Regions from separate parts of the Bradyrhizobium sp. AZCC 1693 genome, predicted to be linked through region 1. Evidence: predicted binding sites of a transcription regulator. Region 1 holds the regulator's gene; each other region holds the start of a gene.
What was found. Region 1 encodes LexA, which represses DNA repair genes until DNA is damaged. Its sites were predicted from a motif close to TGTTCNNNNTGTGTTCNG; they were not measured.
Positions count from the first base shown of each region.

Region 2: a site for LexA is predicted at 3,672-3,689, ahead of uvrA (excinuclease ABC subunit UvrA). Genes of this name have one in related genera too.
Region 3: a site for LexA is predicted at 2,478-2,495, ahead of V1293_RS30340 (ribonuclease T2). Genes of this name have one in related genera too.

Region 1 is NZ_JAZHSD010000001.1:1,328,351-1,333,860, reverse strand. Features, by position in the region: gene V1293_RS06630 (ComEC/Rec2 family competence protein) at 1-531, shown strand, start outside; gene V1293_RS06625 (hypothetical protein) at 539-718, opposite strand; gene V1293_RS06620 (hypothetical protein) at 861-1,277, opposite strand; gene lexA (transcriptional repressor LexA) at 1,504-2,205, opposite strand; gene V1293_RS06610 (molybdopterin molybdotransferase MoeA) at 2,418-3,629, opposite strand; gene V1293_RS06605 (HAD-IA family hydrolase) at 3,742-4,368, opposite strand; gene V1293_RS06600 (hypothetical protein) at 4,549-4,848, shown strand; gene V1293_RS06595 (S41 family peptidase) at 5,258-5,510, shown strand, end outside.
Region 2 is NZ_JAZHSD010000001.1:856,024-861,533, forward strand. Features, by position in the region: gene V1293_RS04260 (PRC-barrel domain-containing protein) at 145-471, shown strand; gene uvrA (excinuclease ABC subunit UvrA) at 608-3,589, opposite strand; gene V1293_RS04275 (outer membrane protein) at 3,852-4,508, opposite strand; gene V1293_RS04280 (outer membrane protein) at 4,738-5,487, opposite strand.
Region 3 is NZ_JAZHSD010000001.1:6,390,005-6,395,514, reverse strand. Features, by position in the region: gene V1293_RS30360 (ATP-binding protein) at 1-723, shown strand, start outside; gene V1293_RS30355 (DUF3617 domain-containing protein) at 755-1,288, opposite strand; gene V1293_RS30350 (hypothetical protein) at 1,398-1,718, opposite strand; gene V1293_RS30345 (hypothetical protein) at 1,997-2,419, shown strand; gene V1293_RS30340 (ribonuclease T2) at 2,539-3,219, shown strand; gene V1293_RS30335 (calcium-binding protein) at 3,366-4,532, opposite strand; gene V1293_RS30330 (23S rRNA (adenine(2030)-N(6))-methyltransferase RlmJ) at 4,692-5,510, shown strand, end outside.

The DNA of each region.
Region 1 (5,510 bases):
ATCTCTGCCGACGGCCGCCATGTCGGCGTCCGCGGCCAGGACGGCCAGCTCCATCTGATGCATGCGGCCAAAGGCTCCCGCGATGTCTTCCTGCTGAAGGAGTGGCTGGCGGCGGATGCGGACGCGCGTACGGCGGCCGATGCGTCGCTCACCGCAGGCGTCTCATGCGACGACCTTGGCTGCGTGATGCAATCCGCTGGCGGCCTGGTCGCGCAGGCGCTCAGGCCCGAGGCGCTGTCGGACGATTGCGAGCGCGCGGCGCTCATTGTGACGCTACGGCAGGCACCCGCGTCATGCGCGGCTTCGGTCATCGATGCCGACCGGCTGCGGCGGCAGGGCGCAATGGCGTTGCAACGCAGCCGAGAGGGGTTTGTCGTCGAAGCGGCCAAACCGAGGGGCATTGACCGTCCGTGGTCGCCGGCCGCAGCCGAGGAGCGCGAGGCAGACGCCACCGTTCTTGCGCCGCGTGTTGTGCCGCCTCGCGCGGTCGACGCCACGCCGGCCGAGGCAGACCTTCAGGCGGAGGAGTAGACGACCTTCAGTGCTCGTCGACCGAGGGACTTGAGCGACTGGCTGGTATTTCGAACGCGCCGAGGTGGAATTCCTCCGGCGCGTCGGGAGACGACGGGAGGTTGACCAGCGTGAACGACGCCTCGGGGAATTGCTGCCAGATCGCGAGATCTTCAGCCGTGATGGTGAGCCAGCCGTACCGGAACATGTACCGTCCGGGCTCCGTGACGCGTCCGGCTCTTTGCCATGTGACTTTGTTGACCACCGACCGCCCCGGTGCCGAGTTTCTCAAAAAACCATATCACCGCGATCCGCCGGCCTGAACCGGCGGATCGCATGTGGATCGTATTCTATCCGGTCACGATGGATTCGGCCGGTGGCGCTTCCGTCACCTTCGGCGCACGTTCGCCCTCGGTTACCGGCAATTGCAGCACGGTTGCGCGCTGGCCTTCGCAAAGCTGCGTCACCAGCACATGGCTTCCGTCCGGAAATTCGATCGCGTCATGATGACGGTCGGATACTTCCGGTTCGATCTGGTTGAACTTGCCGACCCGCCAGTCGGTGGTCCGCGTCCAGATCCACCGGTTGTCGTATTTGACGTCTTCGGCGAACGCCAGTTCGGTGCCGGGAAGCATGCAGACCGCTACTGCGGGCTCGCGTTCCGACGCGAAGCCGCGGGTGGACGTACCGCGGAATGTCGTGGTGATCAGCGTCTCGCCGACCTTGGCAGGCCGCGTCGCCACAGCGTGCAGGCTATAGTCACACATCGGATGGCTCCCTCGTTTGAGATAGCGCCCCGTGTCTGGAAGGAGGCACAGGCCTCTATCAGAGCTGACTTGGCGCAGAGCGTTTTCTTGCTTCTGGGCATTTCTGCGACCGGCGCGCTGCGTCTAAATCACAAACGCGCTAACACAGTTTGGTTCCCGGCATGCCGCAAAAAACCCCGGCCGAAGGCCGGGGCTGTTGTCGCGGTCGTGTCTGCAACCCGACGGTTCAATATTTTCGGTACAGCCCGATCAGCTTGCCCTGAATCCGGACCCGGTTCGGCGGCAGGATGCGCACTTCATAGGCGGTGTTGGCGGGCTCCAGCGCAATCGAGGCGCCGCGGCGGCGGAAGCGCTTCAGGGTGGCTTCCTCCTCGTCGATCAGCGCCACCACGATGTCGCCGGTGTCGGCGGTCTCGTTGCGCTGGATCAGCGCCATGTCGCCGTCGAGAATGCCGGCATCCACCATGGAATCGCCGCGCACTTCGAGCGCGTAATGCTCGCCGGAGCCGAGCATATCGGGCGGCACGCTGATGGTGTGGCTGCGGGTCTGCAGCGCCTCGATCGGCGTACCGGCGGCGATCCGGCCCATCACGGGCACGGCGACCGGGCGGTTGCCGTCGTCCTCGGTGGCCGGCGCGCTCACCGTGCGCTTGCCGAGCGTGCCTTCGATGACGCTCGGCGTGAAGCCGCGGCGGCCGTTGCCGGCGGCAGCCAGCTCCGGCAGCTTGATGACTTCGATGGCGCGGGCGCGGTTGGGCAGGCGGCGGATGAAGCCGCGCTCCTCCAGTGCCGTAATGAGACGGTGGATTCCGGATTTCGAGCGCAGGTCGAGCGCGTCCTTCATCTCGTCGAAGGAGGGCGGTACGCCGGCTTCCTTCAACCGTTCATTGATGAAACGCAGAAGTTCATACTGTTTGCGCGTAAGCATCGCGAGCAATCCCCCGGTTGGCGTCGTCTTTCGGTCCCGAATCTCCAGGGTCCATCGCGGGAGTCGTCAAAACTCCCAACCATGGACACTAGCAGTCGAAACAAATCATGAACGGACACTATATGTTCGATATGTGTTCCGCAACCACTTAATTTCAAGTGAACGCATTGCGGCTTCGGCTGAAGACACCCTTAAACGTGCCGTTCAGGGCGTCATTCCGGCAGCCGGAGCAGCTCGCAACGCGAACCCTTTGCCGCAGCCGGCGCGAACGGCGGACGTATCACAAGTGCCCGTGCCGCAGCGAGATTCCCCAATAGCGATGAGTCCTGGTGGTTCACCGGAACCGCGATCAGGGTGCCGTCTTCGCGCGCTTCTAGGCGGGCCCGAAGATAGTCCTCGCGCTGGTCGTTGGCGGCGAGATCGCGCCCCAGTTCGGCGCCTTCGCGCGGATGATGGACGGTGTCGCGGCCCGATAATGCACGAATCAACGGCACCAGAAACAGGAAGCCGCAGACATAGGAGGAGACGGGATTGCCGGGCAGGCCGATCACCCGCATTGCACCCAGCCTGCCATGCATCATCGGCTTGCCCGGCCGCATCGCTATGCGCCAGAACGCCATCGCCGTGCCCTCGGCCTCCAGCGACCGCTTGACCAGGTCATGGTCGCCGACCGAGGCCCCGCCCATGGTGATCAGGATATCTGCTTCAAGCTCGCGGGCGCGGCGGATGCCTTGCGCGGTGGCGGCGACCGTGTCGGCGGCGATCCCGAGATCGAGGACCTCGGCGCCCTCGGCGCGCGCCAGCGCACGGATTCCGTAGCCGTTCGAATAGACGATCTGGCCCGGGCCCGGGGTCGACCCCGGCATCACCAGCTCGTCGCCGGTCGCAAGCACGGCGACCTTTGGGCGGCGGTGCACCGCTAGCTCCGGATAGTTCATGCCGGCGGCGAGCGACAAATCGCGGTCGGCGAGCCGGCGCCCTCGCTTGAGCAAGACGTCGCCTTCACTGAAATCGACGCCGGCGGGCCGGATATGCCGGCCAGAAACGGCGGCGTCCGTGATGGTGATATGATCGCCGTCGACGCCGGTGTCTTCCTGGATGATGACGGCATCGGCGCCATCAGGGATCACGCCGCCGGTGAAGATCCGCACCGCTTCGCCTCGGCCGACCTTGCGCTCGAACGGGCGGCCGGCCGCGACCTCGCCGATCACCTTCAGCCGCGCGCTGAGGTCGGCGGCATCCGCCGCGCGCACCGCATAGCCGTCCATCGCCGACATCGCCTGCGGCGGTTGCGTCCGCCGTGCCGCGACGTCGCGCGCCAGCACGCGATGATAGGCGGCATCGAGCGCCACCATCTCCTCTGGCAACGGTTCGGCGCCGGCAAGGATCGCAGCAAGCGCATCGGCGACAGGCATCAAGGCCACGGGCAGACCTCCTAGAGCGTTTTCCAGCGAGGTGGAAACCGGTTCGCGTCAAGAAAACGCGTCAAATCAAAAACCTGGAGCCCCGTTCCGATTTCCATCGGAACGGAAAAGGCTAGACTTCGAGTGCGGTCACTGCCCTTGCCACGTCATCCGTCGATGTCACGTGGATGGCACAAAGGCCGCGAGCCCGCGCCCCTTCGATATTGGCAGCCGAGTCGTCGAAGAACAGGATTCGCGACGCCGGCACGCCGATCGCTTTTACCACATGATCATAGGCTTCCGCGTCGGGTTTGCGCAAACCGATGCTCGAGGACAGGAATATCTGGCGGAAATGGCTGAGCACGTCGGCATAGGCCTGCGAGAAATGCGCGACATGGGCCGGATTGGTGTTGGAGAAAGCATAGAGCGGCATGCGTTTGGCGGCGCCGGCCAGCAAAGGCGCAATGCCCGGCATCTCGCCGGTGAAGATCGCGTTCCAGCCTTCCAGGAACTGCGCGTCGGTGATGCCGATGCCGAGCGACTGGCGCAGGCTCGCAAAGAACGCGGCGTCATCGATCTGGCCGATCTCGTGATGCTTGAAACTGTCGTTGACGACAAAACGCCCGGCGAGGTCGGCGGGCGCGCAGCCCGCGTGCTGCGCCCAGTTCGCCATTACCTGATCGAAGCTGATGTCGAGCACGACACGGCCGAGGTCGAACAGCAAAACGTCGGCGGAGGAGGGCGCTGGCGGCAAATTCATGGCCATCGTTTACAAAACTGGTCAGGTATCGGCAACGGGCTGGACCGAATTCGGCCCGATCCGGCGCTTAAGCCGGTGCGCGAGCTGTGCTATAGCGCTTTCGGGCGACCTGGACGCCGGTTCGCATCAGGAAGACGCGTCAAAAATTAGAGCCTTGGGTCGAAATGGGGGAGTGATGGCATGAAAATCCTGGGCGGAATTTTGCGCGCTACCGTCGTGATCGTCGCGCTGGCGGGGCCCGTCTGGGCTCAGAATAGTGTTCCGAAATACGGTGATCCCGACAAGGTCAAGACACCGTCGGAAATCGCGGCCGAGAAGGAAGCCGAGAAAGCCTACCGGCGGTCGCTCGGCAACATCCCGGAACAGAAGAGTTCGGACCCCTGGGGAACGGTGCGCAGCGACAGCGCGCCGCCGAAGGCGGTGGCCAAGGCGCCGCCGGCCAAGCCAAAAGCCAAATCCGCCGAGGGCGCCGCAAAGTAAAAGAAGGCGGCGCCGGCCTCGTGGTCGTGGAATCGACCTGCTCATAGCTCGGCGTGGAGGGCCCATTCCGCAACCTTCCGCCGCAATTCGGCTACTGGCTGGGCACCTGCGCCAAGCGTGGTTTTGGAACCCGGCCCTCCACCTGGCAAAACAGGCTGCAGGAAGCCGATTAGTCGACTTCGAATCCGTAGCCCGCATGAGCGTAGCGATGCGGGGTAAAATGGGGCTCCGGGTATCGCTCCGCTCATCGGGCTACCGGGCAAGCCGGAAGCCGATAAAAAGCCGTAATGGCCCGGGGGCCGGCGTGCCTTGATCCGACCAAAAAGCCATTGTGAGTTGGTGGCGCCGGGACAGGGGCGCCGATTCACTGAAATCGCGGGCGTCCGCAAGGGAAAAGGGACGCCCCACGATGCGCAGGAATTTTGCCTTTCTTCTCGGCACGGTGACGGGCGCGTGTCTGACCTTTGTCGTGATGGCACCGCAGGGCGCGAATCTGGTGGCGGCGGCAAAGGCTGCGGCCCGTTCCGACGCCTACACCCAGCTCAATTTGTTCGGCAATGTGTTCGAGCGGATCAAGACCAGCTACGTCGAGAAGCCCGACGATTCCAAGCTGATGGAAGGCGCCATCAACGGCATGATCTCCGCGCTCGATCCTCATTCGC
Region 2 (5,510 bases), 470 kb from region 1:
CGTCACGGTGTTTGCGCTGGATCAAAACCGCAGCGGAAAGAGCCCAGCCCGCATTGGTGCAGCGCGGCAGATTGGACGCCCGCACATGCCCGGCCTCGTTTGTGCTATAATACCAAGAGAACGAGAGAAAACAGGGAGGACGCCATGCCTCATACCCTGGTGCCCAGTGACCGCGTCGAGCACGTGAGCGTTTACGGGCGCGACGGCACAAAGCTCGGCTTAATCGAACGGCTGATGCTCGACAAGGTGAGCGGAACGGTGGCCTATGCCGTGATCAAAACCGGAGGGCTGCTCGGCAGCCACCATCATTGTCCGATCCGGTGGGACGCACTCCGGTTTGATTCCGCGCGTCAGGTCTACCAATCCGACGTGACGCTGGATGAGCTGCGCGCGGGCCCGTCCGAGCTCGATGATGACGCCTTCGACTGGGGCGACCGCTCACGCCCGCACCCGCGCTACTGGGGCGTGTAGGGCGACGCCTCGATGGCGTATCCGAACGTGCGACTGCTGCGGCCGACGACGTATGGGCTGGAGCCAGTGACCGGGCGGGAGACCGATCACTACAAGGTCATGCAGGAGTTTTGTGATGATCCGGACGGGTTTGTCCTCACTCCGCCGCCTCGCTCGCGCTACTGCTCTTCCTCGGCTTCCCATCCGCCTTCTTCAGCACCGGCGCCAGAAACTTCCCCGTGTAGCTCCGCGGCGCCTTGACGATGTCTTCCGGCGGGCCCCAGGCGACGATTTCGCCGCCGCCGTCGCCGCCTTCGGGGCCGAGGTCGATCACCCAGTCGGCGGTCTTGATGACCTCCAGATTGTGCTCGATCACGACCACGGTATTTCCCTGCGAAACCAGCTCGTGCAGCACTTCCAGGAGTTTGGCGACGTCGTGGAAGTGCAGGCCCGTGGTCGGTTCGTCCAGGATGTAGAGCGTGCGGCCGGTGGCGCGCTTTGACAACTCCTTCGCCAGCTTGACGCGCTGGGCTTCGCCGCCGGAGAGGGTGGTGGCCTGCTGGCCGACATGGATATAGTCCAGGCCGACACGGTGCAGCGTCTTGAAAGTCTCGCGGACGCGCGGGACGGCCTTGAAGAATTCGGCGGCTTCTTCCACCGTCATGTCGAGCACGTCGGCGATGCTCTTGCCCTTGAACAGGACTTCCAGCGTTTCGCGGTTGTAGCGTTTGCCCTTGCAGGTGTCGCAGGTGACGTAGACGTCGGGCAAGAAGTGCATCTCGATCTTGATGACGCCGTCGCCCTGGCAGGCCTCGCAGCGGCCGCCCTTGACGTTGAAGGAGAACCGTCCCGGCTCATAGCCGCGCGCCTTGGCTTCGGGCAGGCCGGCGAACCATTCTCGGATCGGCGTGAAGGCGCCGGTATAGGTCGCGGGGTTGGAGCGCGGGGTGCGGCCGATCGGCGACTGGTCGATGTCGATGATCTTGTCGATATGCTCCAGCCCCTCGATGCGGTCGTGCGGGGCGGCGCCTTCGCTGGCATTGTTCAGCTTGCGGGCGATCGCCTTGTAGAGGGTGTCGATCAAGAGCGTCGACTTGCCGCCGCCGGACACGCCGGTGACGCAGGTGAACAGCCCCAACGGAATCTCCGCCGAGACGTTTTTGAGATTATTGCCGCGGGCGTTGACGACCTTGATGGTTCGCCTGTGGTTCGGCGGCTTGCGCTCGGGGATCGCCACCGACATCTCGCCGGTGAGGTATTTGCCCGTCAGCGAGTTCGGGTTCTTCATGATCTCGGCGGGCGTGCCCTGCGCCACGATGTGGCCGCCATGCATGCCGGCGCCGGGGCCGATGTCGAGCACGTAATCCGCCAGACGTATCGCGTCCTCGTCATGCTCGACCACGATCACGGTATTGCCGAGGTCGCGCAGCCGCTTCAGCGTCTCCAATAGTCGCGCGTTGTCGCGCTGGTGCAGGCCGATCGAGGGCTCGTCCAGCACATAGAGCACGCCGGTCAGCCCCGAGCCGATCTGGGAGGCGAGGCGGATGCGCTGGCTCTCGCCGCCGCTCAATGTGCCGGAGGCGCGGGACAGCGTGAGATAGTTCAGGCCGACGTCGAGCAGGAACGAGAGCCGCTCGCGGATCTCCTTCAGCACGCGCGTGGCGATCTCGTTCTGCTGCGCGTTCAGCGCTTTCGGCACGGTCTCGAACCATTCGCCGGCGCGAAGCACCGACAACTCCGAGATTTCGCCGATATGCTTGCCGCCGATCTTGACGCACAGCGCCTCGGGTTTCAGCCGATGGCCGTTGCAGCCGGCGCAGGGAATGTCGGAGAAATACTTTGCCAGTTCCTCGCGCGCCCATTCGCTCTCGGTCTCGCGGTAGCGGCGCTCGAGATTGGTGATGACGCCCTCGAAGGGTTTTTTGGTGTCGTAGGAGCGGACGCCGTCCTCATAGGAGAATTTTATCTCGTCGTCGCCGGAGCCGTGCAGCAGGGCTGCCTGCGTCTTCTTCGGCAGGTCTTTCCACTTGGTGTCGAGCGTGAACTTGTAGAATTTGCCGAGCGCGGTCAGCGTCTGGATGTAATAGGGCGAGGAGGATTTCGCCCACGGCGCGATCGCGCCCTTGCGCAGGGTCATCTCCTTGTCGGGAATGACGAGGTCCTCGTCGATGTGCTGCTCGACGCCGAGGCCGCCGCAGGCAGGGCAGGCGCCATAGGGGTTGTTGAACGAGAACAGCCGCGGCTCGATCTCGGGGATCGTGAAGCCGGAAACCGGGCAGGCGAATTTTTCCGAAAACAGGATCCGCTCGGGCCCGCTCTTGTCGTGGATTTTCGCCGTTTTCTTCTTGTCCTCGGCCGCGGGCGCGCCCGCCGGGGCATCGGCGTATTCGATGACCGCAAGGCCTTCGGCGAGCTTCAGCGCTGTCTCAAAGCTTTCGGCGAGGCGCTGGCCGAGGTCGGGGCGGACCACGATGCGGTCGACCACCACGTCGATGTCGTGCGGGAATTTCTTGTCGAGCGTCGGCGCTTCCGAAAGCTCGTAGAAGGTGCCGTCGATCTTGACGCGCTGAAAGCCCTTCTTGAGCCATTCGGCGAGCTCCTTCTTGTACTCGCCCTTGCGGCCGCGCACGACCGGCGCGAGCAGATAGAGGCGGGTGCCTTCGGGCAGATCAAGCACGCGGTCGACCATCTGCGACACGATCTGGCTTTCGATCGGCAGCCCCGTGGCGGGCGAATAGGGCACGCCGACGCGCGCCCACAGCAGGCGCATGTAGTCGTAGATCTCGGTGACGGTGCCGACGGTGGAGCGCGGATTCTTCGACGTGGTCTTCTGCTCTATCGAAATCGCGGGCGAGAGGCCGTCGATCTGGTCGACATCAGGCTTCTGCATCATCTCGAGGAACTGGCGCGCGTAAGCCGAGAGCGATTCGACATAGCGGCGCTGGCCTTCGGCATAGATGGTGTCGAAGGCGAGCGAGGATTTGCCGGAGCCGGAGAGGCCGGTGAACACGACGAGCTTGTCGCGCGGAATTTCGAGATCGACGTTCTTGAGATTGTGCTCGCGCGCGCCGCGGATGGTTATCGCACGCGATGCGGAGCCGGCGGGTGGTTGGCGCTTCGCCCTGAGCACTTCATCCATATCGGCATTTCCAGGCGCGTGGGAAGACGCGCCACGTTGGGCGCGCATTGCCGGGCAGGCCGGGATCAGGCGCCGATGATCTCGGAACGTAGGAAGAACGACGAGGAATTTCCAGTGCCGCGAACGAATCATCAACCGATTGTTTGAATTGGCGCATTTTTGGCGGCAGCAGTCAGCAGGTCCAGCCGCGGGAACCGCACAGCAAAACGCCTCCGTTCCGGTTTGATCGGAACGGAGGCGCAGGCAGTTTCAGCAGGAAGTCTTAGAAGTGATAGTTGACGCCGACCTGAACGCTGTTCAGGTTGAGCGTTCCGCTCGCAACGCTCGCGACGATGCCAGGGAAGTTGTAGGTTTCGCCCTGGAAGCTGCGATAGAGGTACTCGGCCTTGACCGACCATTTCGGTGCGAACATGACCTCGACACCAGCGCCGACGGTCCAGCCGGAGTGGAAGTGGCTGTCCGAGGCGCTCAGGCCGAGCAAGGTGGCTGTCATGCGGTTGTCGGCCCAGGCGTAGCCGCCGGTGCCGTAGATCAGGACCTGATCGAAGGCATAGCCGACGCGGCCACGAACGGTGCCCATGTCGCGAATCTTGTCGCTGACCGAGGCGAGGCCCACAATGCCCACGGTGGCGCCCACGTCAGCCCAGGCGGCATCCGCTTCGATGCCGAGCACGACGTTGCCCATCTGCCAGTTGTAGCCAGCGGTGCCGCCGGCGAAGCCGCCGCTCAGCGTGCCGATGCCATCGGAATTTTCCTGGGCGTAGCCTCCCATCGCGCCGAGGTAGAAGCCGGACCAGTTGTTGATCGCGATCGCGGCGGCGGGCGCCTTGGTGTAGGGCCGTGCGGCAAGATCCGCGGCGGCCGCGGGGGCGATCCCAAGCGCGATCAGGGCGGTCGTCGTTAACAGAACTTTTTTCACTTCTTTTTCCTTCTTTCGGGATTTCCAACGCAACTACGCGAGTAGTCAATTTGAGGTTGCCTGCGCATATAGCGCGAAGTCTTCGCAGAATGCTGTCGCCGAAAAACCACATCCGCGGCGAAAGTAGGTAATATGCAACCGCAGCGGGTAAACACTATCCCTGGGTACAACCAAACAAAAAGGCCGGCGCGAGGCCGGCCTTTCCGTATTCCGCTTGCAGTCGCAGCGATCAGTACTTCGCGATAACCGGACCACCCCAACGATAGTTCACGCGAACGGTGACGAGGTCGACGTCCTGGCGGATGCGGTCGGTGCCGAAGAAGGCACCAGTCGTGTCGACGAAGGTGTGGGTGCGGTCCTGCATGAACAGGTGATTGTACTCGACGCCGGCCGACCAGTTCGGGGCGAAGCCGAATTCGAGGCCCGCGCCGACCACGGCGCCCCAACGGGTGTCGTCGCCGGTGGTGGCAACCAACAGACCGGTGGGAACATCAAACTGGCGGAAACGATCCGCCGTAACGGCCGCACCACCCTTGATGTAGAACAGAACGTTGTTGGCGGCCCAACCGACCTGACCGGTGAACAGGCCGAACGCATCGATGCGCGAGTCATTGCGGAGCGTCGGATCGAACACGCTCACATTGCTGCCCCTGAAGTCGGCCCAGTTGCCCTGCGCTTCGAGACCGAACACCCAGCTGCTGGCTTGCCAGCGATAGCCGATCTGACCGCCCGCGGTACCGCCAGTTGCGTCATGGCACCCCTCGGCCGCGATGAACGCGCCGGCCGGTGTCACGAAGTCCCAGCACTTGCGGCTCGAACCCCAGCCGCCATTGGCGCCGATGTAGAAGCCGCTCCAGTCGTACACGACCGCGATCGGCGCCGGCGGGGCCTTGGTGTAAGGACGCGCCGCGAGGTCGGCAGCCGCCGCAGGGGCGGCGAGCGCAATGAGGGCAACCGTACTCAAGAAAACCTTTTTCATGGGTCTATCTCCAGCTCTTCCGC
Region 3 (5,510 bases), 5.1 Mb from region 1:
GGCAAGGGCCGCGAGGAGCCGAATTTCCGCCCGCGCGGCGCGCGTGAGGTGCGGCGCGCGGCGCAGGCATTTTTGGAAATGAAGGCGCGCGTCGAGCGCTCGATCGAGCAGCGCACCGCGATGCTGGCCGGCGTCAGCCACGACCTGCGCACCATCCTGACCCGCTTCAAGCTCGAGCTTGCGCTGATCGGCGACAGTCCCGAGGTCGACGGCATGCGCAAGGACGTCGACGAAATGGCCGGCATGCTGGAGGCCTATCTCTCCTTTGCGCGCGGCGATAGCGGCGAGATCGCGCAGCCGACCGATATGGCGATGGCGCTGGAAGACCTGCGCAGCGACGCCGAGCGCCACGGCCATACCGCGACGGTGACGTTCCACGGCCTGCCGGTCGTGACGGTGAAGCCGGCATCGTTCAAGCGCTGCGTCGCCAACCTCGTCTCCAACGCCGCGCGCCACGCCAGCACGGTTTCGATCACCGGCCACCGCGATCACCGCTATCTGACGGTGACGGTCGACGACGACGGCCCGGGCATTCCCGCCAATATGCGCGAGGAAGTGTTCAAGCCATTCCTGCGGCTCGATGATGCCCGCAACCAGGACGAGGGCGGCACGGGCCTGGGGCTGGCCATCGCCCGCGACATCGCCCGCTCGCATGGCGGCGACATCACGCTTGGCGACAGCCCGATGGGCGGATTGAGGGCGGTGGTAAGGGTGCCGGTATAGAGCGAGAGATTCTGCAGCCTCGTTACTTCCCCTACTTCTTCGGGATCAGCGCCTTCAGCTTTTGCATGTCCTTGATGTTCATCTTCATGCCGCCAGGCATCATGATGTCGCCGGGCTTCTGATCGCTTTTGCAGGCGCCAATCCACTTGGCCTCGATCGTCGAGGTGCTGTCGCGCGGAGCGCCGCCCATGCCACCCTCGGTGTGCGAAGTCGATTTCACGGTGTAGGCGGAATTGAAATCGCCGTTGATCTCGGCCTTTGACGTGATCGTCATGCCGGCGACGCCGCAGACGGAATCGGTGACATAGCCGGTCGCCGTCTTCTGGATGTCCTGCTTCGCGCAGATCTCCTTGGCCACCGGCGACATGGCGGTGCTCATGTCCTTGTCCGTGGTCTCGTCCGTGCATTGCTGCATGGTCATCTCGGGCACTGTCCCGCCGCCCAGCACCTTCATCTCCCACAGTCCGGCCTTGCGCACCGGCAACTCCACGGCGATGGCGCCGCTGACCGGCAACAGGGCAAGCAGACCAACGGCCGAACAAGACACTAGAAGCAGTCGTCGCATGCGTAGGCTCCCGCTGAATTCTTGCACACGATATCGTGCGCGCGCGAAGTGAACACACGCCTCGCGTGGCAAAAACATGTCCAGCCGGAAAATCAGGAAGCGGACGCGCTCAGTAAAGCGTGCGCAGCGGCCGCTCGGCGGCGCCATAGGGCACCCAGCGGCAGGCAAAGGAAACGTAGCCGCCGTAATTGGGCTGCACGCCGAGGAATTTCACCACCTTGCCGTAGCGGGCGCAGTGGTCGACGGCGAGCTGGCGGGCATCGGCCTGCATCGCGAGCGGATAGGCGATGATGCCGCCGGTGTCATTGCCCTTGAATGCCGGCACCGTGTCGATGTCCAACCACTGCGCCTGCGCCGGCGCCCCCGCCAGCATCCCGCCCATGACTATCAGGCACATGGCAATCAGGCACGCGGCCACAATTCTTCGCATCGCAGACTCCATTTCGCTCGGAGCCCACCATAGTGTGCGCCGATGGCCGTGAAAAGAATGGTTGCAGCACGAGGCGGACTTGGCCGTCAGGTGTTGCCGCGCTGCACTTGACCTCGTCAGGGCTTCGCGGCACCGTTCATGCTTGGTTTACCGGCGGATTCCCCATGCGCAACCTGTTCAAATCCTTGAGAGCACTTGGCCCCAGAACTCTTGGCCTCAGAGCGCTTGGCCCCAGAGCACTTGGCCCCAGAGCACTTGGCCCCAGAGCACTTGGCCCCATGACGGCGGCGCTCGCCCTGCTGGCCTTCGGCCATGCCGCCCAGGCCGCCAACCCCTTGGAGCTGAATTTCGGGCTGTTCGGCCCGAAGTATGACGGTCGCGTCGCCGAATGCGAGCGGGCGCTGACGACGATCACGTCGCAGTTCCGGGAGAAGGAAGGCAAGTTCTGGAATTCGGCGCTGACCATCACCGCTTACGGCCGGATCCACGAAACCGCGTTTCGGCCCTGGCAGTCCGACAACATTCCGCGCCGTTATTGCAGCGGTGACGTGATGCTAAGCGACGGCAAGATGCGCACCGTGCACTACTCGATCATCGAGGATGGCGGTTTTGCCGGCTTTGGACAGGGCGTCGAATGGTGCGTGACCGGGCTTGACCGCAACTGGGCGTATAGCCCGGGCTGCCGGGCTGCCCGGCCCTGATTCCCTGATCAGCGCCGATTGGACAGCCCCGCGGCTGGCGCCTGCGATTATCTAATTTTGTTCTTGAAATGTTCTGGCTCCCTGCTAGGCTCCCGGTAATCGAGTAGAGGGGGCGTTCGATGCACCGATCCGTCGTTATTTCGCGGCTTCTGATTTCGCTGGCGCTTGTTGTCGTCTCCGCCGGAGTGGCGTCCGCGCAGGACCGCCGGCAGAACGCCCCGGGCGAGTTCGATTTTTACGTCCTGGCTCTTTCCTGGTCGCCCTCGTTCTGCGAGGCGGCGGCCGAGCGCGGCAATAGCGGGCGCGCGCAGGCCCAGTGCGAACGGCCTTATTCCTTCGTGGTCCACGGCCTGTGGCCGCAATATGAGCGCGGCTTTCCCGAATATTGCCAGCGGCCCTCGCCGCGGCTCGATCGCAACATCATGACCTCGATGCTGGACCTGATGCCGGCGCCCGGCCTGATCTTCAACGAGTGGGACAAGCACGGCACCTGTTCGGGCCTTGGCCCACGGGCCTATTTCGAGAGCATCCGCAAGGCGCGCGCGGCGGTGAAGATCCCCGAGGAATTCCTGCAATTGTCGGAGCAGAAGACCATCGCCCCCGGCGATCTCGAGGCGGCCTTCATCAAGGTCAACCCGGGCCTGAGCAGTGCGGCGATTTCGGTGACCTGCTCCGGCCGACGCCTGAGCGAGGTGCGGGTCTGCCTGAGCAAGGACATGCAATTCCGCGCCTGCGAGGAAACCGACCGCCGCGCCTGCCGCCGCGACGAAGTGGTGATGCCGCCGGTGCGGGGCGGCTGAAGATCCTCTTCCGCCATGCATGCCCCAGGCATGGCGGCCCGTCCCTGCGCAGACTGCCCAGAGTTGTCTGCGTTCCCGGTCATCCACGGCTTTATTGTCGTCTGCAAGGCACGTGGATGGCCGGGACCCTCCACGCCAAAGCGGCGTCAGGCGTGAATATCCCCGCTGCTATGATCGGCGAAGCTCAGTCGTGCCGATCCATTGCGGCCGTGATCGAAAACAAGGGAATCGTTCGAGCCCTTGAAGTTTACAGTGGTCCTGCCGTACTGCTGGGTGACGATAACATCATTCAGCGAATAACCACTGATCGAGAAATCAACGCTGCCGCTGCCGTTGTCGATACGAACGACATCGTTGCCGTCCCCCTTGGCAAAATTGATCGTGGAATTATCACCCGTTACCCAGATGTGATCGTCACCGGCGCCGCCCGTCACGGTCGAAGATCCACCGACCTGGATCACATCGTCGCCAGCGCCACCATCGACGACGGAATAATCATTGGTCCGCACGTGGTCGTCGCCGTCGCCGGCTGAGACAGTTGCATGTGAGTATGTGTGGACACTGTCGTTACCGGTACCGGCGTCGACAACCGCATGGTCATAGGCGTCGATGATATCGCTGCCCGCGCCGCCGCTCAGGTTGGCGTGGTCGTAGGCGTGGAGGCTGTCGTCGCCGGCGCCGCCATCAAGGGTGGAATTGTCGTAGGTCGTGAGTATGTCGTTTCCGTTACCACCCGAAACGTTCGAATACGCGTAGGTGCTGACGATATCGTCGCCCTCACCGCCGGTGGCCGTTGAATGATCGTACGTGCGGATATGATCATTCCCGGCGCCGCCATCCACGGTCGAATGACCATAGGTAAAGACGATATCGTCGCCCTCGCCGGCGACGACGTTGGCCTGGCCATTGGCAATGACCACATCGTCGCCCGCGCCGGCATCGATCGTGGCATTGCTGGCATCAACGTGGATGCTGTCGTCACTGGCTCCGGTGATAATCTCGAACAGATCCATGCCGCCCGACAACCCGTCGCTGGCATCGTCGCCGCGAAGCGCCGCCGACCCGCCGGTGCCAAAGGCATCGAGCTGTGCCTGCAGCTGATCGACGACGGATTGTTCTGCCGACGCCCGCGCCAGCAACATCTTGGCGTGGTACGAGATGCTGACCGTGGTGACCGAGGCATCCGGCGCCGATGACGATGTCCGGCTGTATACGCTTGCCGTGCTGCCCTTGGTGCCTGCATCCGCTGCCCCGGTGCCGGTCTGCGAAATCGACAAAGAGGTGTACGAGTAGGCGGCGGCAATCACACTCATGAGGCACTTCCTTCTTTCCCAGGAGCACTGGAATACCCATACACCCTTAAATAGAACGTTAGCGGATGGGCTGCCTCGTCAACTCGATATGTCATCCGCCGCTCGCGTCTTCGACGATATGGGTTACTTTCCGCGCTCCGATGTCGTAACCCCTCTCCCATGAACTACCGACACGCCTTTCACGCCGGCGGCTTTGCCGATGTCATCAAGCACATCGTGCTGGTCCGCATGTTGACCTATCTGCAGGAAAAGCAGGCTCCGTTTCGCGTCATCGACACCCATGCCGGCGCCGGGCGCTACGATCTCACAGGCGAAGAAGCGCGCCGCGGCGGCGAATGGCTGACCGGCATTGCGCGGGTGCTGCAGGCGCGGTTTTCGGAAAACACGCTGCCGCTGGTTGCCCCATATCTCGATATCGTCAGGGCATTCAACGCGCCGGGCAGGCTTGAGGCCTATCCCGGATCGCCGCTGATCGCCCGCGCGCTGCTGCGGCCGCAGGACCGTCTCACGGCCTGCGAAATCGAGCCCGGCTCCCGCAGGCAATTGATCGATGCGCTGCGCCGCGACAGCCAGGCCCGGGTGGTCGATCTCGACGGCTGGATGGCGTTGCCGGCCTTCGTGCCGCCCAACGAGCGGCGCGGCCTGGTGCTGATCGACCCCTCGTTCGAGCAAAAGGACGAATTCGAGCGGCTGGCCGACGGATTCGCCGAAGCCTATGCGAAATGGCCGACCGGCAGCTACCTGATCTGGTATCCGGTGAAGAGCCGGCGGACCACCGACACCCTGGCGCGGCTTGTCGCGGCCGCTGCCGCCACCAGCAAGCCGGCCGGAAAATGCCTGCGGCTCGAGTTTTCCGTTGCGCCCCAGGCGTCGGGCGGTCCCCTCGCCTCCACCGGGCTCCTGATCGTCAATCCGCCGTGGACGCTGGCGGGCGAACTGAAGACAATTCTGCCCGAACTCGAAAAACCGCTCGGCCAG